Linked DNA regions of Peribacillus sp. FSL E2-0218. The protein of the gene in region 1 interacts with the protein of each later gene in a pairwise test. Links are inferred from orthologs where the notes say so. Each region holds a gene or a part of one and is shown in the gene's direction. Other genes may lie near its edges.

What was found. The genes of interacting proteins can lie anywhere in the genome.
Region 2: the proteins of grpE (region 1) and groL interact in binary tests that used the Escherichia coli proteins (3 or more experiments, as listed by UniProt). The link is inferred for Peribacillus sp. FSL E2-0218 from one-to-one orthologs.
Region 3: the proteins of grpE (region 1) and MHI53_RS17995 interact in binary tests that used the Escherichia coli proteins (3 or more experiments, as listed by UniProt). The link is inferred for Peribacillus sp. FSL E2-0218 from one-to-one orthologs.

What each region holds. Positions count from the first base shown.
Region 1 is NZ_CP150304.1:3,364,029-3,372,289, reverse strand. Bases 5,419-8,261 are described here. They hold grpE (nucleotide exchange factor GrpE), read left to right. Parts: upstream 5,419-6,466; coding sequence 6,467-7,057; downstream 7,058-8,261. Other genes in these bases: dnaK (molecular chaperone DnaK), read left to right, coding at 7,094-8,261. In the rest of the region: MHI53_RS16240 (YqxA family protein), read left to right, coding at 1-219; MHI53_RS16235 (IS1182 family transposase), read right to left, coding at 383-1,741; lepA (translation elongation factor 4), read left to right, coding at 2,140-3,975; radical SAM family heme chaperone HemW, read left to right, coding at 4,063-5,214. UniProt on the Escherichia coli protein: Participates actively in the response to hyperosmotic and heat shock by preventing the aggregation of stress-denatured proteins, in association with DnaK and GrpE. It is the nucleotide exchange factor for DnaK and may function as a thermosensor.
Region 2 is NZ_CP150304.1:335,602-343,626, forward strand. What follows is about bases 2,121-5,021. They hold groL (chaperonin GroEL), read left to right. Parts: upstream 2,121-2,702; coding sequence 2,703-4,340; downstream 4,341-5,021. Other genes in these bases: groES (co-chaperone GroES), read left to right, coding at 2,358-2,642; MHI53_RS01760 (BH0509 family protein), read right to left, coding at 5,014-5,021. Also shown: MHI53_RS01735 (YdiK family protein), read right to left, coding at 1,097-1,309; MHI53_RS01740 (type II CAAX endopeptidase family protein), read right to left, coding at 1,306-2,031; more of MHI53_RS01760, read right to left, coding at 5,022-5,160; MHI53_RS01765 (hypothetical protein), read right to left, coding at 5,804-6,391; MHI53_RS01770 (PLP-dependent aminotransferase family protein), read left to right, coding at 6,585-7,982.
Region 3 is NZ_CP150304.1:3,738,685-3,746,724, reverse strand. What follows is about bases 2,121-5,036. They hold MHI53_RS17995 (Nramp family divalent metal transporter), read left to right. Parts: upstream 2,121-2,917; coding sequence 2,918-4,156; downstream 4,157-5,036. Other genes in these bases: MHI53_RS17985 (NERD domain-containing protein), read left to right, coding at 4,987-5,036; thpR (RNA 2',3'-cyclic phosphodiesterase), read left to right, coding at 4,362-4,967; dat (D-amino-acid transaminase), read left to right, coding at 2,121-2,706. Also shown: dipeptidase PepV, read left to right, coding at 418-1,830; more of dat, read left to right, coding at 1,852-2,120; more of MHI53_RS17985, read left to right, coding at 5,037-5,994; MHI53_RS17980 (diacylglycerol kinase family protein), read left to right, coding at 5,981-6,913; MHI53_RS17975 (phosphotransferase family protein), read left to right, coding at 7,228-8,010; MHI53_RS17970 (YtzH-like family protein), read right to left, coding at 8,011-8,040. UniProt on the Escherichia coli protein: H(+)-stimulated, divalent metal cation uptake system. Involved in manganese and iron uptake. Can also transport cadmium, cobalt, zinc and to a lesser extent nickel and copper. Involved in response to reactive oxygen.

The sequences.
Region 1 (8,261 bases):
TATGAAGATCCTTCTTTAAATAGTGCATTCATGATCAACCAATCAGGCCAAGGGGAGATGGAGGCTGATATCCTTGGACAAAAGGTGACAAGCCATGACTTGGAGACAAAAAAAGAAAAGCTGGAAGAAATGAAGGCCTTCAATTTTTTCTCCTCAATCGGCAGAACGCTAGGGGACACGATTTCAGGGGCATTTCAAGCGCTTATCGATATGATTTAGCTGTAGTGTCGTGAATAAACCAGCAAAAGGGCTGCATCCAATCCGATGCAGCCTCAGTTTGTAGACAAAAGGGGTTCGGAATTAAAAAATTCCGAACCCCTTTTGAAATTCCTTTGAAATTTTGACCAAAGGTTACGAGATTTGGGCTCTTCGAGCCACTATGTTAAGCCGTTTTAGGACCTTGCCATGTCCAAGTGGCCATCTTCTTTACATTCATGGCAGCGAAAGTAAGCATCGCCTGCATCGACAATTTTTTAAGTCCCCTTAAAGTAGTCCAACGCATACCATGCTTTTCTTTTGCATCTGCGAATACACGCTCAATCGTTTCTTTGCGTTTCGCATATATAGGTTTTACCTCTTGATGATGCCGCAGATGATCTGCTTCTTCCACATATGCTTGCCAGATATGCCGTGTCACTACTTTTTGATGGTCTTTGCTTTCCGTACACCGTGATAAAAATGAGCATGTTGCACAAATTTGTTTGGGCGATTTGTACTCGCGATAGCCCTCTTTATTTGTTGTTGAGTACTTTAAAGTTTCTCCCGAAGGGCAAAGGTAACAATCAAAGTGTTCATCGTAAACATAGTCATGTTTGCGAAAGAATCCTTCTTTTGTACGAGGACGTGTATAGGGTAAAGCAGGTGTGATTTCTTTGTTAAATAGGTAGCTTGTAATCGCTGGTGTTTTATAAGCTGCATCTGCGGCAACTGCTTCTGGTTTTCCAACTTTCTCAATCACTTGCTCAACAAGTGGCTCCAAAATATGACTGTCATGTGTATTACCAGGTGTTACAATCGTTCCCAATACAAAACCGTTGCCGTCTGCGGCCGCATGGAATGAATAGGCAAACTGTTTTGTTCGTTCATCTTTCACATAGTAGCCACTCTCAGGATCCGTAGTACTTTCTTTAATTGCTTTGGTTTCTTCCTTATCAAATTTATCTGGTGGAAAAGGCTTCTTTCCATGGTTTTCACGATCTTGATTGATTTCTTCTTGAAGACGTCCTTGATACGCTCGTGTTTCTTTACGAACGATTTTCTTTTCAAATTTCCGTTTATTCGCACTGGCTTTCACATGGGTGGAATCCACGAAAACGTGTTCTACACTTATTACCTTTTTATTAGCAGCTGTCATTAAAATGCGACAGAAAATCTGTTCAAACAGGTCTGTATCTTTAAAGCGTCGCTCATAATTTTTTCCGAACGTAGAGAAATGAGGTACTTTATCATGGAAACCATAGCCTAAGAACCAACGGTAAGCCATATTGGTTTCAACTTCTTCAATCGTTTTACGCATGGAACGAATACCGAAGGTATATTGAATGAAAGTCAGTTTAACTAAAATAACTGGATCAATACTTGGGCGTCCTACCTCTGAGTACATATCTTTCACCAAGTCATAAATGAAAGTGAAGTCAATGGCAGCCTCCATTTTACGAACCAAATGGTTCGGTGGCACCAGTTGATCTAAAGTAATCATTTCAAGTTGATCTCGCTGAATAGAATCATGTTTAGAAAGCATCCTCATCACCTCAAGTTTTAATCCTTCAATTTTAAAACAAAAATGACTCCAGTCAAAAGTGTTCTATCTAAAAGGTAAGACAAAGTTGATTGGAACGGAAGGTACGAGACTCCTGCGGGAAAAGCGCGTCTAGGGGAGACCCCGCAGGCAAAGCCGAGGAGGCTCCCCGACCGCCCGCGGAAAGCGAGTGCCTGGAGTGGAAATCAACGCATAAAAATAGACAAACTCGATTTTCATCGAGTTTGTCTACAGTCTGGGGCTGCATCCAATCCGATGCAGCCTTTTTTTATGCTTTACCTTACAATGATGCTTCTTTTGTAACTATTCTGTTGAATCTTGCATTTTCTATTGATATAATAAAAAATAGTGTATTGTGTCGACTAGTGGGAGTGAACGTCATGAATAGAGAAGAAAAATTAAAAAGACAATCAAAGATTCGTAACTTTTCCATCATCGCTCATATTGATCATGGTAAATCTACATTGGCGGATCGCATCATTGAAAAAACGAACGCCATGACTCAACGTGAAATGAAGAGTCAACTGCTGGATTCCATGGATCTGGAACGAGAGCGTGGAATTACGATTAAATTGAATGCAATCCAATTGAAATATAATGCGAAAGATGGCGAAGAGTATATTTTCCATCTGATTGACACACCGGGACATGTCGATTTCACGTACGAGGTTTCAAGAAGCCTGGCTGCGTGTGAAGGCGCTGTCCTTGTTGTCGATGCAGCTCAGGGCATTGAAGCCCAAACGCTGGCAAATGTGTATTTGGCTTTGGATAACAACCTGGAAATCATTCCGGTCATCAACAAAATCGACTTGCCAAGTGCTGACCCGGAAAGGGTGCGTGGTGAAATCGAGGAAGTGATCGGCTTGGATGCTTCCGATGCAGTCCTTGCTTCGGCTAAAGCCGGAATCGGAATCGAGGAGATTCTCGAGCAGGTGGTTGAATTGGTGCCGCCGCCACAGGGAGATCCGGATGCCCCTTTCAAGGCCCTCATTTTCGATTCACTGTTTGATGCCTATCGCGGTGTCGTTGCCTATATCCGTGTTGTCGAAGGTTCCATAAAAGTGGGCGACAAAATCAAAATGATGTCCACTGGCAAGGAATTCGATGTAACGGAATTGGGTGTCTTCAACCCAAAACCGCAGCTGCTGGGTGAGCTGAATGTCGGCGATGTAGGGTTCCTTACGGCTGCCATTAAAAATGTCAGCGATACGACGGTGGGTGATACGATCACAAGTGCCGTCAATAGTGCGACAGAGCCGCTTCCGGGTTACCGGAAGATGAATCCGATGGTGTATTGCGGGTTATACCCAATCGATGCATCGAAGTTCAATGACCTAAGGGATGCTTTGGAAAAATTGGAATTGAACGATTCTGCGCTTCAGTTCGAGGCGGAATCATCGCAAGCGTTAGGCTTCGGCTTCCGTTGCGGATTCCTTGGACTTCTTCATATGGAAATCATCCAGGAACGGATTGAACGTGAATTCAAAATTGATTTAATCACTACTGCACCAAGTGTTATTTACGATGTTGTCCAAACGGACGGAACGGTTCTGAAGGTTGATAACCCATCCAACATGCCTGATGCCCAAAAGATTGAACGCGTCGAGGAGCCATACGTAAAAGCGACGATGATGGCACCGACGGAATTCGTCGGGACGATCATGGAAATCTGTCAAAACAAACGCGGTAACTTCATTGACATGGAATATATCGATGAGACACGTGTGAGCATTCATTATGAGATACCGTTATCGGAAATCGTGTATGATTTCTTCGATCAATTGAAATCGAATACGAGAGGCTATGCTTCATTCGATTATGAGTTGATCGGTTACAAACCGTCCAAGCTTGTGAAGATGGATATCCTGCTCAATGGCGAAACCGTCGATGCGTTGAGCTTCATCGTTCATAAGGATTTTGCCTATGAACGCGGTAAAGTCATCGTTGAAAAGTTGAAGAAATTGATTCCGAGACAACAATTCGAAGTGCCGATCCAAGCAGCTATCGGACAGAAAATCGTGGCCCGTTCCTCAATTAGTGCCATGCGCAAAAACGTATTGGCTAAATGTTACGGCGGCGATATATCTCGTAAACGTAAGTTGCTCGAAAAACAGAAAGAAGGTAAAAAGCGGATGAAACAGGTAGGATCCGTTGAAGTGCCGCAAGAAGCTTTCATGGCTGTTTTGAAAATGGATGATACGACACCGAAGAAATAAATAAAATTAACGATAGAGGGGAAAAGAGGGTAGAGTGATTCTAGCCTCTTTTTCTATCGACTCATTCGATTAAAGGTTGTGAACACGATGATTAAAAGCGCCTATCTCCATATACCGTTCTGTGAACACATTTGTCACTATTGTGATTTTAATAAAGTATTCCTGCAAGGGCAGCCTGTCGACGAATATTTACAGATGATGAAAAGGGAAATGGCCCTGCAGCTTGCCAAATACCCGACGACAGGATTGGATACCGTTTTCGTCGGCGGAGGGACACCGACCTCATTAGATGAAAAACAGCTGACATTCCTATGTGAAGCAATCAATGAAACCTTGCCATTCGAACCGAACAAAGCCGAATATACATTCGAGGCCAATCCAGGGGATCTTTCGAGGGAAAAACTCGAAATCCTGTATCAATCGGGTGTCAATCGACTTAGCTTCGGTGTGCAAAGCTTCAATGACGAATTGTTGAAACGGATAGGACGGACTCATCGGGCTTCCGAAGTGTACGAAACGATCCACCTGGCTCAGGAGGTTGGCTTCACGAATATCAGCATTGATTTGATTTATGGATTGCCTGGTCAAACGATGGCCGATTTTCAGGATACGCTGGATAAAGCCCTTGCCCTGCAATTGCCGCACTATTCCAGTTACTCATTGATCGTTGAACCGAAGACGGTTTTTTACAATCAGATGCGAAAGGGTAAATTGAACCTGCCGCCGCAGGAACTCGAGGCTTCCATGTATGAGAAGCTCATGGAAGAAATGGAGAAGCAAGGTATCCACCAGTATGAGATCAGTAATTTTGCCCGGCCTGGTTTTGAAAGCCGTCATAATCTGACATATTGGGATAATGTGGAGTATTATGGCATTGGTGCCGGCGCACATGGCTATACTGGAGGAAGGCGAGTGGCTAACCATGGCCCCGTGAAGAAATATATCACCCCTTTATTAGCAAATCAGCTGCCGGTTTTGGAGGAACATCAGGTCCCGCTCCATGAACGGATGGAGGAAGAAATGTTTTTGGGCCTCCGGAAAACAGAAGGAGTTTCAATCGAGAACTTCATGAATAAATTTTCTGTTGAAATGACCGAGATTTTCCGGAAACCGCTTCAGGAAGAAGTGGCAAAGGGCCTTCTAATGGTTGAGGACGGCTTCGTCCGCTTGACTGAACAGGGGAAACTACTCGGAAATGAAGTGTTCCAATCATTTTTAGGTGTTGCCGATTCCGAGTAAAGGAAATCGCTTGTCATTTTAACGATGAATTACGGGTTTTCTTTGTTGACATCATTGGCTGCATTTGATAATTTATTAGTATATTAGCACTCAGAGAGACAGAGTGCTAACAGAGGTGATCATACATGCTAACTGATCGTCAATTATTGATTCTACAAGTGATAATCGAGGATTTTATCCATTCAGCCCAGCCAGTCGGGTCACGAAGCTTGTCGAAGAAAGATGAAATTACGTTCAGCTCTGCCACAATCCGCAATGAAATGTCTGATCTTGAAGAAATGGGATTTATAGAAAAAACCCATACATCTTCCGGCAGGATTCCTTCTGAAAAAGGGTATAGATATTATGTGGATCATTTACTTTCTCCTCAAGCTCCGAAAAAGAATGAAATGAAATTATTGAAATCCGTTTTTGTAGAACGAATTTATGAATTGGAAAAGATCGTTCAAAAGTCAGCGAAAATTCTTTCGGAACTGACGAATTATACGGCAATAGTGCTTGGGCCGAAAGTGAATGAACATAAGCTGAAGAAAATCCAAATCATTCCCTTGAGCGCTGAAACAGCGATTGCCATCATCATTACCGATACAGGTCATGTGGAGAACCGAATGATTTCCCTTCCTCCTTCTTTCGATATAAACGAAATCGAAAAGATGGTGAACATATTAAATGCCCGATTGGTCGACGTTCCGTTAGTTGATTTAAAGGATAAGATATATAAGGAAGTGGCTGTTCTGTTAAGCCGCCATATTCAAACTACGGATCGATGGTATCCGTCCTCGCGGATACCTTGACGGATACAAACCCCGAAAAAATATTTTTCGGCGGGAAAACGAATATGCTGAGGCAGCCGGAGTTCCATGATATCGCTAAGGTCAGCACGCTTTTATCCATGATTGAGCAGGAGCAGGGGTTTTATGATCTCATTACCCAAAACCCATCTGGCATCCACGTCAGGATCGGCCGCGAAAATCAAAACACAGTGCTTGATGATTGCAGCTTGATAACCGCAACTTATTCAATCGGACAGGAGCAAGTCGGCACATTAGCCATATTGGGTCCGACGAGGATGGAATATTCGAGGGTAATCAGTTTGCTTTCGTTTTTCTCGAAGGATTTGACTGCCCTCATGACAAAACTGTATCAAAAATAGGAGCAAAGGTAATATTGTTAAGGTGGCGGAGGGCAGCATCCCGTCGCCTGGCATAATACTTTAGCATAAATTGTATAACCCTTTTAGGGAGGTGAGATTGTGACAGATAATAAAAACGAAGAACAAACATTGGAAAATGAAACAATCGAAGAAAACGCTGCAGAAGCGGTTTTCGCTGAAGAAGAAATTCCAGCGGAGCAAAACCAGGATCCGGCTGAAAAGGATGAGCTTCAGTTGGCTCAGGAAAAGATTGCCGAGCTTCAGGCAAAAATCGAAGAAATGGATAACCGTTACCTTCGTCTGCAGGCCGATTTTGATAATTCAAGACGCCGTGCCAAGCTTGATATGGAGGCGGCTCAAAAATATAGAGTTCAAAGTATTGCTGGCGATTTAGTGGAAGCCCTTGATAATTTTGAAAGAGCTACAAAAATCGAAGCGGAAAATGAACAAACGAAATCCCTGCTTTCGGGCATGGAAATGGTTTACAAGACGATTACGGACGCATTGGCCAAAGAAGGCATCGAGCCGATCAGTTCGGTTGGTGAAGAGTTCGATCCTCGTTTGCATCAAGCGGTCATGCAAGTCCAAGATGAAAACTTCGGTTCCAACATCGTCGTGGAGGAATTCCAAAAAGGATACCTGCTTAAAGACCGAGTGATTCGACCTGCAATGGTGAAAGTGAACGAATAAGCATTTTACATATAATTACTGGGAGGTAGTGAAACTATGAGCAAGATTATTGGTATTGACTTAGGTACAACAAACTCTTGTGTATCTGTACTTGAAGGCGGGGAACCAAAAGTAATCCCGAATCCAGAAGGAAACCGTACAACTCCATCCGTAGTGGCATTCAAAAATGGAGAAAGACAAGTAGGGGAAGTGGCAAAACGCCAAGCGATCACAAACCCTAACACGATCATCTCCATCAAGCGTCATATGGGTACGAACCATAAAGAAGTAATCGAAGGAAAAGAGTATTCACCTCAGGAAGTTTCTGCAATCATCCTTCAATACTTGAAATCTTATGCTGAAGAGTATCTTGGTGAGAAGGTTACAAAAGCGGTCATCACCGTACCTGCTTACTTCAATGATGCAGAACGTCAGGCAACAAAGGACGCTGGACAAATTGCCGGTCTTGAAGTGGAACGTATCATCAACGAACCGACAGCTGCAGCACTTGCATACGGCTTGGATAAAACGGAAGAAGATCAAACGATCCTTGTATTCGACCTTGGCGGCGGAACATTCGACGTTTCTGTCATGGAACTTGGCGATGGCGTATTCGAGGTTAAATCCACAGCCGGCGACAACCGTCTAGGTGGAGATGATTTCGACCAAGTCATCATCGACTACTTAGTGGAAGCATTCAAGAAAGAAAACGGAATCGACCTTTCCAAAGACAAAATGGCTGTTCAACGTTTGAAAGATGCAGCTGAAAAAGCGAAAAAAGATCTTTCCGGTGTAACGTCTACACAAATTTCATTGCCATTCATCACGGCTGGGGATGCTGGCCCGCTTCACTTGGATGTAACCATGACTAGAGCTAAATTCGATGAGCTTTCTTCAGGCCTTGTAGAACGCACAATGGGACCTACTCGTCAAGCGATGAAAGATGCGGGCCTTTCTGCTTCTGAAATCGATAAAGTCATCCTTGTTGGTGGATCTACACGTATTCCTGCGGTTGTTGAAGCAATCAAAAAGGAAATCGGACAAGAGCCAAGCAAAGGCGTTAACCCTGATGAAGTAGTGGCCATGGGTGCTGCGATTCAAGGTGGCGTATTAACAGGAGATGTTAAAGACGTCGTTCTTCTTGACGTAACTCCACTTTCACTTGGAATTGAAACGATGGGCGGAGTGTTCACGAAATTGATCGACCGCAATACAACGATTCCAA
Region 2 (8,025 bases), 3.0 Mb from region 1 along the record:
CTAATAAAAAGGTAATAAGTGTAGAACACGTTTTCGTGGATTCCACACATGTGAAAGCCAGTGCGAATAAACGGAAATTTGAAAAGAAAATCGTTCGTAAAGAAACACGAGCGTATCAAGGACGTCTTCAAGAAGAAATCAATCAAGATCGTGAAAACCACGGAAAGAAGCCTTTTCCACCAGATAAATTTGATAAGGAAGAAACCAAAGCAATTAAAGAAAGTACTACGGATCCTGAGAGTGGCTACTATGTGAAAGATGAACGAACAAAACAGTTTGCCTATTCATTCCATGCGGCCGCAGACGGCAACGGTTTTGTATTGGGAACGATTGTAACACCTGGTAATACACATGACAGTCATATTTTGGAGCCACTTGTTGAGCAAGTGATTGAGAAAGTTGGAAAACCAGAAGCAGTTGCCGCAGATGCAGCTTATAAAACACCAGCGATTACAAGCTACCTATTTAACAAAGAAATCACACCTGCTTTACCCTATACACGTCCTCGTACAAAAGAAGGATTCTTTCGCAAACATGACTATGTTTACGATGAACACTTTGATTGTTACCTTTGCCCTTCGGGAGAAACTTTAAAGTACTCAACAACAAATAAAGAGGGCTATCGCGAATACAAATCGCCCAAACAAATTTGTGCAACATGCTCATTTTTATCACGGTGTACGGAAAGCAAAGACCATCAAAAAGTAGTGACACGGCATATCTGGCAAGCATATGTGGAAGAAGCAGATCATCTGCGTCATCATCAAGAGGTAAAACCTATATATGCGAAACGCAAAGAAACGATTGAGCGTGTATTCGCAGATGCAAAAGAAAAGCATGGTATGCGTTGGACTACTTTAAGGGGACTTAAAAAATTGTCGATGCAGGCGATGCTTACTTTCGCTGCCATGAATGTAAAGAAGATGGCCACTTGGACATGGCAAGGTCCTAAAATGGCTTAACATAGTGGCTCGAAGAGCCCAAATCTCGTAACCTTTGGTCAAAATTTCAAAGGAATTTCAAAAGGGGTTCGGAATTTTTTAATTCCGAACCCCTTTTGTCTACAAACTGAACGCTGCACATTTGCAGCGTTTTTTTATTTTTTCTTATTTTTTTGCGCTGCCTTGATCTTAAAATGGATCATGATCATCCGTAAGCCCGATCCAAAATCAAGCGTCGCGATAAGGACAAGTATGTAGGCGAAGATGCCCCATCCTGACGAATTGACGGTTTGCACCGCAATCGCCGTAAAAAGGACACCTAAGCCTGCATAGATGATTCCGATGAACAAGGGTGACTGTCGTTTCATAATAAACCTCCGATGAAGGCTTGAGCAGTATCCAGCATCTTCTCAATTTGCTCGCGATTCACGACTTGAAAGATGACGACAAGCGTATTCATCGCAATATGTGCGCTCATGGACACGAGGATGCGGCCTGTTTTCGCATAAAGAAAAGCAAAGGTAAAGCCCATTGCCGTATATAAAAGCAGATGCTCCAATTCACCATGCGCCAAGCCGAAAATAACCGAGCTAAGTACAGCGGAAATGAAGAAGTTAAAGCGTTTATGAAGTGATCCGAAAATGATCTTCCGGAAAATGATTTCTTCCATGATTGGTCCGAGTACTGAAGTGACGAAAATGACCATGGGGACTTGGGAAATGATTGCAATGAGTTGCTGCGTATTTTCCGATTCAGGCTCCACACCAAGATTTTGTTCAATGATCCCAGCGACCGCTTGAGCAGCCAGGGCCAGGAACACACCGCCTATCGCCCACAATATCGATTCGGAAACGGGAGCTTGGTTGCTTGTGTCCATCTTTTCCTTCATATCTTTTCTCATTAAAAAAAGAATCAAGGCTAATGCAACGAAAAAGCTGAATACGATCCAGTATGCTGCAGACTTTTGCTCAAGTTCATCAGCAGGCATTCCGGTTGAAGTCCCAATCAGCATGAAGATGGGTACCCCGACAATACTGGATAATTGCATGGCAATGTAAGTGATGATGACGAACCAATATTCTTTTTTCAAAGATGAAAACTCCTTTTATTTAGTCGCCCATTTCGCCTGAAAACGTTCCTGACAGGGGAAAATCGATAAACGCATACTCCAAAATGGTATCAAATAATGAGGCAGAACACCACTCAAAGGTACCCCTGCAAAAACATTTCCGTATCTAATCATTATGTTAATGTAGTATACCCGGAATTTATCAGAAATTAATAAAAAATTTTCGATAAGATACTTGCAAAAAAGGCTCGGTTTATTTAATATTATAAATGTGTTAGCACTCGATGATGAAGAGTGCTAATAATCATGAAGCACATTATCAAGAGAATATGAGGAGGTTGTTTCACTTGTTAAAACCATTAGGTGATCGCGTTATTATTGAACTAGTTCAATCTGAAGAGAAAACGGCAAGCGGTATTGTTCTTCCTGATACTGCAAAAGAAAAGCCACAAGAAGGTAAGGTAGTAGCAGTCGGTACTGGCCGTGTCCTTGAAAATGGCGAACGTGTTGCTTTAGAGGTTGCCCAAGGCGATCTAATTATCTTCTCAAAATATGCAGGTACTGAAGTTAAATACGAAAATACTGAATACTTAATTTTACGTGAAAGCGACATTTTGGCTGTAATCGGCTAATTATACATCATACTTAACTGAACGAAAAATTTTCTTAAAATTTTAGGGAGGTACTTAAAAATGGCTAAAGAAATCAAATTTAGTGAAGAAGCACGCCGCTCCATGCTTCGTGGTGTGGACGCACTTGCAGATGCAGTTAAAGTAACGCTTGGACCAAAAGGCCGTAACGTGGTTCTTGAGAAAAAATTCGGTTCACCGCTTATCACGAATGACGGTGTGACGATCGCTAAAGAAATCGAATTGGAAGATGCATTCGAAAACATGGGTGCGAAATTGGTTGCTGAAGTAGCAAGCAAAACAAACGACGTAGCTGGTGACGGTACTACGACTGCAACGGTTCTTGCACAAGCGATGATCCGCGAAGGTTTGAAAAACGTTACAGCTGGTGCGAACCCAATGGGTATCCGCAAAGGGATCGAGAAAGCGGTCAACTCTGCCATCGCAGAATTGAAAGCCATTTCCCAACCTGTCGAAAACAAAGAATCGATTGCACAAGTTGCTGCCATCTCTTCAGCTGATGAAGAAGTGGGCCAACTGATTGCGGAAGCAATGGAGCGCGTTGGTAACGACGGCGTCATCACAATCGAAGAGTCGAAAGGTTTCACAACAGAATTGGACGTAGTAGAAGGTATGCAGTTCGATCGCGGATATGCCTCTCCATACATGGTTACTGATTCAGATAAAATGGAAGCAGTCCTTGAAAATCCATATATCTTGATCACAGATAAAAAAATCACGAATATCCAAGAAATCCTTCCTGTACTTGAGCAAGTTGTACAACAAGGTAAACCGCTATTATTGATTGCTGAAGATGTAGAAGGCGAAGCGCTTGCAACTCTTGTTGTGAACAAACTTCGTGGAACATTCAATGCAGTTGCGGTTAAAGCTCCTGGTTTCGGTGACCGTCGTAAAGCAATGCTTGAAGACATCGCAGCTCTTACAGGCGGCGAAGTAATCACTGAAGAAATCGGACTTGACCTTAAATCTGCAACAATCGAATCTTTAGGACGTGCTTCTAAAGTGGTTGTTACAAAAGAAAACACAACGATCGTTGAAGGATCTGGAGATACAGCGCAAATCCAAGCTCGTGTAAACCAAATCCGTGTTCAATTGGAAGAAACGACTTCTGAATTCGACCGTGAAAAATTACAAGAACGCCTTGCTAAATTAGCTGGCGGTGTAGCGGTCATCAAAGTTGGTGCTGCCACTGAAACAGAATTAAAAGAACGTAAACTTCGTATTGAAGATGCATTGAACTCCACTCGTGCCGCTGTTGAAGAAGGTATCGTAGCCGGTGGTGGTACAGCACTTCTTAATGTATACAATAAAATCGCTGAAATCCAAGCGGAAGGCGACGTAGCAACAGGCGTGAAAATCGTCCTTCGTGCAATCGAAGAGCCTGTACGCCAAATCGCTCACAACGCTGGACTTGAAGGCTCTGTAATCGTAGAACGCCTAAAAGGCGAAGCAGTAGGCACTGGCTTCAACGCAGCTACTGGCGAATGGGTCAACATGATCGCATCCGGTATCGTCGATCCAACTAAAGTAACTCGTTCAGCTCTACAAAACGCTGGATCAGTTGCAGCCATGTTCTTAACAACAGAAGCTGTTGTTGCGGACAAACCAGAACCAGCAGGCGCTGGCGGCATGGGCATGCCTGACATGGGCGGCATGGGTGGAATGGGCGGCATGATGTAATCATTGCTTAAATCCCTTAATATAGGGATTTAACGAGTATTCAGGATGATTGCTCACCAAACATGTGAATATCTTTAAATTAGAAGGCCTCCCACGGTTAACTGTGGGAGGCTTTTTTCATATGAGCATAGATATTCATCGTGTTTGAATATCTGTATGCCCTATTCGTTGTTGAATTTCTTTCAACCCCACTCCTGCTTCAATCAGTAAGGATGTATGCGTATGCCTGGTTCGAGATAGCATTTGGGTTCAGCTAATAAATCATCTGGAAAACAAGAAAAACCTATTACTGATCTCTACGCTGCCATATATCCAAGGAGGGCTTTTTTATATGAATAACTGTTGAACGGAGGATTAGTATTGGATGCAGTGTACTGTGATATGTGGATTATAAAGCAATCTTTAGAAAATGTTTTGGCTTGAGTGGGAGGTTTGTTCCCTCGACTGTTTTGTAGAGCTCATTCCCTTCTATTATGTATGGGTGCCCAGCCGCAAGGAAGTAAATGGGGGGAAAGGAAGGAAGCTGAAAGTCAGCCAGGTCAAAAAAGCAACTGAAACCCACTTATCAGCAAAGATCGGGTTTGCAAGAAAGTATTTCGGAAAGGATAAAAGGAAAAGCGGGGAACCCTGAATTATCAGTGTTTTCCCCGCTTTTTATCATTTAATATTTGAGTTACATATAATCATAAACAGAGTCATCGAAATAGAGCCAGTGATAATATTCAACCTGTGAATCCGTCATCTTGGAAATGTCTTTCTCATTGAACTTTTGTTGCTCAATTAATTTCTGCGCTTTGGAATTTCTTTCTACTTGGCTCATCTTAAATCCTCCTTATAATATGAGAAGTAACGAAGTATTTAAATGTTGAAAACGCTTTCTTTTTTATCTTATTTTTATTATATATCTCAATGTTAGATTAAACAAATATCAAATATAGATGAATTTTAAGGATATAATATAGAAATGGTATTTATCTATTTACTTTGAAGCAGTTAATGAGACAAGGTCGGATTTCCAAAGCTTGATTTTTGTTAAGGAGTAGGGATTTGATTCAAAGGTGCCGAATGGATGCCGAAAATGTTATTATTTTAAATTTTTGAGTGAATATCTTAGTTTAGAACGTATGTTTTGTTATGTGTTTTAATTAAGGTTAAATTGTATGATGTTATTATGTAAGACTTCACAATCTATGGACGGCATGATGTAATCATCGCTTAAATCCTTTAATATAGGGATTTAACGAGGGTTTAGGAATTTGCTCACTATATACATGTAAATATATAAATTTGAGGCATTCCACGGTTTAATGCGGGAGGCCTTCGCTATTCTGAGAAATATTAGAGTAGACATTTTTCGTTATCCGCCCTATAGCCCCAAAGCTATGGTAAACAAATACCCTCAAAACATTTTCGTTATGAGGGTTAATGGAAGCATTAACTGAATCGGCAGTTTTCTTTGCGATCTATTCCGTTATCTCATCTATATGAGTAGAGTTTGAAGTATCAGGATCGAAAGTATTGAACCCATTCAAATCAATAAAATGGGCAATAGGATCCTTATCTTTGTCAGCTATAATGAGGTTAAAGCCAGATAGGTTGTTTTTTATTTTCTCCAATTCTTTTTTCGTTAAATCGATGTTTAGTTTGAATGGAGTTTGATATGTAGTTTTGTGATCTGTAGGCTGCTCTGCCAACACTGATTCACTGGTTGTCTTATGTAAAACATCGTATACTGCTTCAGGGTACTCCAGTGAAAAGTACAGCTTTTGGGTGTTTTCCTGTAAGATTTCGTATATGTCCTGATCTATTTCGTAATTCATCAGAAAAGTTAATTCCTTATTCTCAGGAATATAATTCATTTCAAACTTTGTGATGCTAAATTTAGGGGGAAGCAGCTTGTTTTCCAATGATTTGTTTTTTTGATTCGATGAGTTATTCTGTTTAGTCTCGATTGGATCATGGACAGATTTTTCACTTGTCTTTTCTGTGGTATCACACCCCATTAGAAGAAACATACAAATGATAAAAGGGAAAGCATACTTTGGAAGCATATATGTAGCACCTCTTTATTTTCGTGATGATAGTGTAATCATCAGTTGCAGTCGTTGCTTTTGCTGTATGATGGATTCACTTCATTGTCAATGGTATTGTGAATAATAGGAATAATCAATGTTTAGTTAAGGTGATCGGTGCAGGATTGGTTTGAATTTATCGCCATACAATATTAAGATTGTATGAAAAAGGATGAGGACTGTGCCGATCAATTCGTTTGAGGATTATCCAATGACCTGGAAGCCGACGATCAGTAGGGAGGATAGGCCGATATATCAGGCATTGGCGAAGCGGTTAGAATGTGACATTATGGAGGGGCTTTTGGTGCCTGGTACGAAGCTTCCTCCGCAGCGGGAATTGGCCGATTATTTGGATTTGAATGTAAGTACTGTTTCAAAGGCGTTTAAGGTGTGTGAGTTGAAGGGCTTGCTGAGTGCAACGGTTGGAAGCGGCACGTTCGTTTCGTATGATGCTTTATCGAATGCTTACTTACTGGACGAAGTGAAGCCGGGGCATTTGATTGAAATGGGAGCGACACTGCCAGATAATGCTTCGTTTGAGCCATTGCTCCACCAGCTGAAAAACATGCTGCAGGAGACGGATTATGAAAAGTGGTTCGGATATGGCAGAACAGGTGAAAGCTTTTGGCAAAAGGATGCAGCGATCAAGCTAATGAAAAGAGGCGGGTTTGAAACGACAGTCGAGCGCATATTATTTGCAAATGGCGGTCAAAATGCGATTGCCGCCACGCTGGCGAGTCTGTGTCAGCCAGGTGATCGCATTGGCGCTGATCAACATACGTATCCAGGCTTGAAAACGGCGGCCGCGATGCTTAGTGTGCAAATAGTGCCGATAAAATCCGAGAATGGTGAAATGAGTCCAGCTGCTTTTGAGGATGCGTGTAAGCATGACAATATTAAAGGCATATACTTGATCCCGGATTTTCATAATCCGACAGCTTGCTCGATGTCTGTCGAGAATCGGAAAATGATTGCGGCAATTGCGAAAAAGCATGATCAGTTCATCATAGAAGATGCGACGTATCATCTACATAACGAAAAACCATTACCGGCCATCGCCTCATTTGCCCCGGAACAGGTCATCTACATTGCCAGTTTATCGAAGTCGATCGCACCGGGTTTGCGGCTAGCCTATGTCGCTGTGCCGAGTCCATTCAAGGAGCCGATTTCAAGGGCACTTTATAATTTGAATATAACTGTTTCCCCGTTATTAGCGGAGCTTGCGGCGCGTACCATCATATCGAATCAATTTGAAGGTATGATTGCGGGCCATCGGAAGCAAACAATTCGTCGGAATCAGGTCGTCAATCGATATTTGGCAGGCTATGCGTGTTTAGGTGCTGAAACAAGTATCTTCCGTTGGTTACTATTGCCTGGAAAGATTACAGGTGCTGGCTTCGAAGCGTTAGCTGCAGAGCAGGGGGTACAGGTGTATGCCGCTGAACGGTTTGTAGTGGGGAAAAGTTCCCCGGAGAGGGCTGTACGGGTTTCCATTTGTGCTCCGGAAACAATGGAGGAGCTGGAAAGAGGATTACGTATCCTTGAACGTTTACTAAAAAACTTAGCCTAATATATTGTTCGCCATACAATTATGATATTGTATGGTTTTTTTG
Region 3 (8,040 bases), 380 kb from region 1 along the record:
TTGTGTGTTTCCATTCACTAGAATAGCTTGACCGGTCTATTAGGTGTTAGCGCCCATGAGCTTGCAGAGATCATCTTCCTGGTACATTCAGCAAAGCCTCGCTTCATGTTTAATTCTAGTGGTTAAAATTCAATTCTGCAATCATTTTGTACTTGGGATACAAAAAAATATAACGATGTTCCATTTTTGAAGGCGCATCCTTGCCGGACGACGCTGCCGCTTTAACGATTGATGCCTCGCTTTTAATATCGATTTCCATTCCTTGTTTTAATGATCCGATTAGCTGATTGGGCATCATGCCGGGTTGTTTGACCGGAGTGTTGGACAGGGAATACGAAGAAAAGGGTCCAACACTTGGCGGAACAGGTAGGAAAAGTGATAAAATGAATAATATATATAAAAGAGGAGTTGTCGAATGTGACTGAAATGAATTGGCGAGAAGAAGTTGAAAAAAGGAAAATGGATCTATTGCTGGACACTCAAAATTTGCTGAAAATAAAAAGTGTTCTGGATGAAGAAAACAAGACAGAGGATGCACCATTTGGTCAAGGGGTGAAGGAAGCGCTTGACTTCATGCTTCAATTGGGTGAAAAAGACGGTTTTACCGTGAAGAATGTCGATAATGTCGCCGGACATATTGAAATGGGTGAAGGCGAAGAGTTAATCGGGATTTTGTGTCATGTTGACGTTGTACCGGAAGGCGATGGGTGGAGTTCGGATCCGTTTGGCGCGGAGCTCCGCAATGGCCGCATTTATGCTCGCGGTGCAATCGATGATAAAGGGCCGACGATGGCTGCCTATCATGCAATGAAGCTGGTGAGGGAGCTTGGACAGCCATTGAACAAACGTGTGAGGATGATCATCGGGACAGATGAGGAATCGAACTGGCGCTGCGTGGATCGTTATTTTGAAGTGGAGGAGATGCCATCGATGGGCTTTGCGCCAGATGCGGACTTCCCGATCATCAGTGCCGAAAAAGGTATTTGGGACTTATCCGTCATCCATCCTGTTGATGCAGGAAATGGCACGAGCTCTGAAGTGAATGTCATCGAATTCTCTTCAGGACGAAGGACGAACATGGTACCTGATTTTGCAACGGCGATTGTCGAGGCTGCCAATCCTGCTGAAGTGGTGGCAAACTATCAGGCTTATATGCAAAAATACTCGTTGAAGGGTCAAGCAGTTCCGCAAAAAAATCAAGTGCTCCTTGAATTGAACGGCGTGTCTGCACACGCGATGGAGCCGAACAATGGAATCAATGCAGGTTTGCATTTAGCTGCCTTTTTAGCGGACCTTTCGCTTGATCCGCATGCGAAATCCTACTTCACATTCATCAAGGATCGTTTGTTTGAAGATTCCCGCGGAAATAATCTTGGGTTGGCCTATGCGGATGAGGAAACGGGTGATTTGACGATCAATGCCGGCGTTTTCAATTATTCAAAGCAAGCCGACAGCTCGATTGGCTTCAGCGTGCGCTACCCGGTGACATTCGAATGGGAACAGCAAAAGGCGGCATTGGAGGAAAGGCTGGCTGCATATAATTTAAATGTGAAGACCAATTCGCATTCAACGCCACATTATGTCAATAGCGACAGTTTTTTGATCAAGACGCTGCAGCAGGTTTATGAAGCGGAGACCGGTGATAAAGCTGAACTGCTTTCGATAGGCGGCGGTACATACGCCCGCTCGCTTAAGGAAGGCGTTGCATTTGGACCGCTATTCCCCGGCAGCGAGGATATTGCGCATCAGAAAGATGAATATATTGACATTGAAGATATGCTTAAGGCTACGTCCATTTATGCACGTGCCATTCATGAATTGGCAAAATAAGAGGTCAAAGAGGGAGAAAACATGGGAAAAATCATTTTTAACGGCGAAATAAAAAACAGGGCCGATGTTTCGGTTGATATCGAGGACAGGGGATATCAATTCGGTGATGGCGTCTACGAAGTCATCCGGGTTTATAATGGTGAGTTATTCGCGGGAGACATGCATCTGAATCGTTTGATGGACAGCGCAAGATTGATTCAGATGAAAGTTCCCTTCACGGTAGCGGAAATTAAAACCCGCGTGAAAGAGCTTATCTCTGAAGATCAATTGCAGGACGGAATCATCTATATGCAGCTCACAAGGGGTGTAAGTCCGCGGACACATGCTTTTCCAAGTTCGGACGTCGAACCGGTATTTGTTGCCTATACGAAGGAAATGCCTTATACAGGAAAGATGAAACCAGGGGTAAAGGGCATCACGACGGACGATATTCGTTGGCTGCGCTGTAATATCAAAAGCTTAAATCTGCTTGGTAATATAATGGCTAAGCAAATGGCGGCGGAAGCTGGCTGTGACGAAGCGATCCAGCATCGTGACGGTCTGGTCACGGAGGGAAGCTCGTCCAATGTTTCAATCGTCGTCAACGGCACGCTGAGAACGCATCCCGCTTCCAACTTGATCTTGAACGGGATTACCCGCCAGGTGATGCTCAAGCTGTGCGCCGATCATGGCATTCCCTACGTGGAAGAAGCTTTCACGATCGAGGATATGATGGCAGCGGAGGAAGTCCTCTATACGAGCACAAGCGTCGAAGTGACACCGATCATTAACATCGATGGCCAGACGATCGCAACCGGTGCGCCCGGTCCGGTAACCAAAAGATTGCAACAGCTTTTCTCCGCGGAAATCGAAAGGCAATGCGGTTCAATTAACTGATTGTGGATCCCCCCTTTGCCGCACTGGCAAAGGGGTTTTTAGTCTTTCGCCCCCTCTCGGCCCCCCTTCTATAAGCCGCTTGAATCCATTAAAAAAATTTTCAGTTTGTCCCTTTTGACATTTTCAAGATTCAGGAATATACTTGCTAATAACCTAAAAAGTTTACTTGTCGCAACATTTTGAGTTGCATATAAAAAGGAGTTGAATAGACATGTCTGGTGCATTACATCAGTCTTCTTCCCGCGGATTCAAAAATCTGCTTCCATATTTGGGCCCAGCGTTCATTGCAGCTGTCGCCTATATCGATCCAGGGAATTATGCAACCAATATTACAGCTGGTTCAAAATATGGCTATACCTTATTGTGGGTTATCTTCGCATCGAACTTGATGGCTGTGCTCATTCAAACGCTGTCAGCCAAACTGGGGATAGCCACCGGTAAAAACCTTCCTGAGTTATGCAGGGAGAAATTTTCGAAAAAAACATCAATTTTACTATGGATACAGGCCGAAGCCGTCATCATGGCCACGGACTTAGCTGAGTTCATAGGTGCTGCACTTGGAATCTATTTGCTCTTCGACCTCCCGCTCATCACCTCGGCCCTCCTTGCAGCCATTGGTTCCTTCGCCATCTTGGAATTTCAGCGCAGAGGTTATCGGACATTCGAAGCGTTGATCACGGTCATGATCTTTGTTGTAGTGCTAGCTTTCGGAGCTCAGGTTTTTTATGCACATCCTGATACATCGGCCATCGCTCTAGGGCTATTCACTCCAAAATTCGAAGGAGTGGACAGCATTTTACTATCGGCAGGAATGCTCGGAGCGACCGTCATGCCGCATGCGATTTACCTTCATTCCTCTTTAACACAAAAAAGGATAGTCGGTAAAAATGACTTGGAGAGAAAAAGGATATTTCGTTTTGAACAAATTGATATAGTCATCGCCATGTTGATTGCAGGCGGAATCAATGCCGCCATGGTCATCGTTTCAGCCGCCCTATTTCATAAGAGTGGGATATTAGTAGAGGATTTGGATGTAGCCTATCAACAATTCGGGGCGATGCTTGGACCATCCGTCGCGATGTTTTTTGGAATCGGCTTACTGTTCGCCGGATTATCCAGCTCTTCCGTCGGTGTCATGACAGGTGATGTCGTCATGCAGGGATTCATAAAAAGACATATACCAATCTATTTGCGGAGGGTCATCACGACCTTACCGCCCCTAGTCATCATCATATGGGGAGTGAACCCATCCAAAGCACTGGTCATGAGTCAGGTCGTACTCTCATTTGGTATCGCCTTCGCATTGGTGCCATTGATCATGTTTACAAGCAATAAAAAAATCATGGGTAATCTGGTCAACCACAAAATCACCTCCAGTATTGCCTGGCTTATTGCAGTCCTCATTATTGGGCTGAACCTGTTCCTGCTTTATGAAACGTTGTTTACCTAACAAAGAATGTGACGGAAAAGGACCTCTTGGGGTCCTTTTTTTGATTTCTCAATTATATCTTCGATAATCCGCCCGAAAGCGCCAAGAATCCATCCGGAATCCAGAATAATCCGTCTCCTCTAAAAGCACGTTTTCGGACTGAGTTTTCCTTCTTTTTCTTGCTGGCCGGAATATGATGAAAGCAAGTGCAAGGAGAGTATATGACATGGGAATTATGGTAAAATTAGAGGAAGATCAGGAAGGAATGTCAGTGACCATGAATACTCATTTTTTCTTTGCTTTAGTTTTACCTGACGATATTAAGGCTTATTTACATGCTGTGACGGAACGACTGAATTCAGGGTTTCCATTTAAGAAATGGCTGCATCCTGCCGATTATCATATTACGATGGCGTTTTTGGGCAGTGCTGACGATTCAATGAAAAAGGATGCTATAAGGCGAGTGGAGGGCGTGCTTGCGAAAGAGGCCTCATTCGGGCTTACGCTAGCTGAAATAGGCGCTTTCGGCAAGGAAGACAGTCCCAGGATCCTTTGGACGGGTGTGGAGCAGCAGGAAAGGCTTTTTTCAATGCAGGAGAAAATTTATCATTCATGTGTGGAGGCTGGTATTCAGCTTGATAAAAAGCCATTTAAGCCCCATATAACGCTAGCAAGAAAATTCGAGGGGGAAAATCCCTTTTCTTTGGAAAGCGTCCGGCAGGTGGCGAATGTAAATGATGAGCATTTCCAGGCAGTCCAGGTTGCGCTCTATCAAACACATATCGGGGAATCGCCTTCATATGAAAAGGTTTTTACGATAAATCTTCAATAATAGAGAGAGAGGTGGCCGAATGGCACAGCTCATAAAGATGCAAGATTATATTTCCCGGTATGAGCAGGATATTTACCGATATCCAACACAATATGCACGATTGAAAAAACAGCAATGGGAAAAATTGAAGGCTGCTTATCAAGCAGGTGAACTGGATCAATTGTATGGCGATCATAACGTAGAGGAGGAACAGGCGATACTGGACCTAGCCCAGGACGAATCCAAGAGCTTAATGAAAAAAGTGAAGGGCTTGTTCCACCGGACGGAGAAGCAGGATACAGAGGCAGAAGAGCCGGTGCTGCCGAATCAGATCGACGACCCCAATATTTTTTCATTAAGGTTTCCCTTCCGTCCAGCCAGTTTGGATGAATTAAAGCAGAATTATTTAAATCAGTTGCTTCGTTTTCAAATGAAATGGGGAAGTTCGACGCTGCGTGAAAAATCATTTGTGGACCGATCATTCTTTTTGGATGAAAGGCTCCGCTTTTTCCTGCAGCGTTTTCCCGATACGTTTCTTGTTTTATACAAGCCTATCTTTCTATTAAAAAACGCGCCTGTTGAAGTCGATGTCATCTTATTGACCCCAGTCGACGCGTGGTGCATCACTTTTGTCGAGGCGGAAGAGGATGCAGCATTCATCGGCTCGAGCGACCGGTTCTGGATTCGCAGGCATCATAAGCACCCTGACAAAAAAGTGTTGAACCCATTATTGAGTGCCAATCGGATGGGAAACATCGTCTCCCAGTTATTTTCACTTTATGAGGTGAACGTCCCGATCAAAAAGGTGATCCTATCGCGGAATGGTTATATTGATTTTCCCGAAGCCCCATATGATATGACGGTATTGGATAAACGGACCTTCCAGGAATGGTTTGAACGGATGCGGACCACTTCATCGCCCATTAAGGCACAGCAATTGAAAGCTGCGCAGGCATTGCTGGAATATTGTCAAACGACATCGAGCATGCGACCGGAATGGGAAGCCGACCATCACCAACAAGAGGCGAATGAGCATGCCGAACCTTAATGAAACCCTTTATTTCATCGTCAACCCGAGGGCTGGAAATGAAACAAGCATGAAGGTTTGGAAGAAAGTGGAGAAGGTGCTGAAATCCAATGCCGTTCACCATGAAGTGTTTTTTACGGAAGAAAAAGGGCATGCATCCCGATTGACGGCGGAAATTTTATCAGGTACGGACCGGGATACCAGGATCATTGCGGTAGGGGGGGATGGCACGATAAATGAAATGCTCAAAGGCGCCCTTCCATTTCCACATGCCATCCTTGGATCCCTTGCCGCGGGCTCCGGCAATGATTATGTACGGGGCATCCAAAAAACGAAGGGTGTCGCTCAAGCCCTTCGGTTATTCCAGGATAACGCACACAAAGCCATTGATATCGGTCAGTACGAGACGGATGGCATGGACGGATATTTTATGAACAGCCTGGGAATGGGGATTGATGCTGAAATTTCCGCTGAAGCTGACCGTTCTCGCCTGAAAAAATGGTTTAATCTCGTCAAGGCGGGTAAATTGATTTATCTCATCCTTTTTCTGAAACAATTATTCACCTATAAGCCTGGCAGTATGGAACTGGTCGTTGATGGGGAAATCCATATGTTGAAAAAGGTGTGGTTCATTGTCATTGCGAACCAGCCATACTTCGGCGGGGGGATGAAAATTTCACCGCAATCAAAGCTTCATGATGGCAGGTTGAATATTATCGCCGTTCATGATATTGCCCTGCTGAAATTATTGGCCGTTTTCATCACCGTTTTATGGGGCGGGCATCTAAAGATAAAAAACGTCGATTCTTTTTCTGGTAAAATGATAAAAATGAAAAATCATGGGTCAGCAAAAATCCAGTCGGATGGAGAAATAGTTGGAAAGGATCAAGTGGCTGCTGCGGTTTTGACAGATAAAATCCGCGTCATGATCAAGGATTGACTCCCATGCAAAATATGAAATGATTTATTTGTTTTTGTTTTATGAGTATAATCGTTTTATAGTACTTGACGAAGAAACCTTTTTTCAACTAAAATTTAATTTATGGCTATTGTTAAATTGCTCAATAGCTATTTTTTTATTTCTCTAGAATGAGGATGTTTTTAATTGCGGGTATCATCCCGATGCACGTATATATGCAGCTTCGCCAGCAGGCGGGTTTTTTATTAAACATGGACTCAAAGTAGTGGTAATACATACACTAGGTAACGTACCCACATTTGTATGATTAAGCGAGGAAATCGAAGGTGAACCAGTTGGAACATTTATTAGGTCAGGAGTGGGATATATCCCCTGCTGGAGGAGCTACAGGAGAAGCCTTTATAGCCGAGAAAGATGGGCAGAAGCTCTTCCTCAAACGTAATTCATCGCCATTTTTAGCTGTTCTTTCAGCTGAGGGCATTGTTCCGAAATTAATGTGGACAAAACGCCTGGAGAATGGGGATGTCATTACTGCCCAGCATTGGATGGAAGGCAGGGAGCTATCTCAGCAGGAAATGGACAATATAAGAGTCGCAAAGCTGCTTCAAAAAATTCATCAATCCGATCCTTTGTTAAGCATGCTCAAAAGGCTTGGGAAATCCCCTTTACGACCTGAAAGTATACTTACAGACATAGAAATCGGATTATCTTCCGATGTTACGGATATTCCGATCATCAAGCAGGCCATTCATTTTTTACAGGATAATCTTCTGTTGATCGAATGTGACGAAGAAGTCGTTTGTCATTGTGATGTGAACCATAATAATTGGCTCATGACCGAAACGGACGGTTTGTTCCTCATTGATTGGGATGGTGCTGTCATTGGCGATCCGGCCATTGACCTTGGCATCCTCCTGTATTCCTATATCCCTAGGGAGGAATGGAATCAATGGCTTGCCCGTTACGGCAAAAAGCTTGATGCAGGACTGGAGATGAGGATGAAATGGCACACGGTTTCACAACTTGTGCTTTCCATCCAATGGCATCATCGTAGAAATCGGTACGAGGAAAGAAATGATTTACTGCAAAAGCTAGAAGCCTTATTATTGGTTGGCTAATCAGAACTGATCGATATCATCCACCCACTG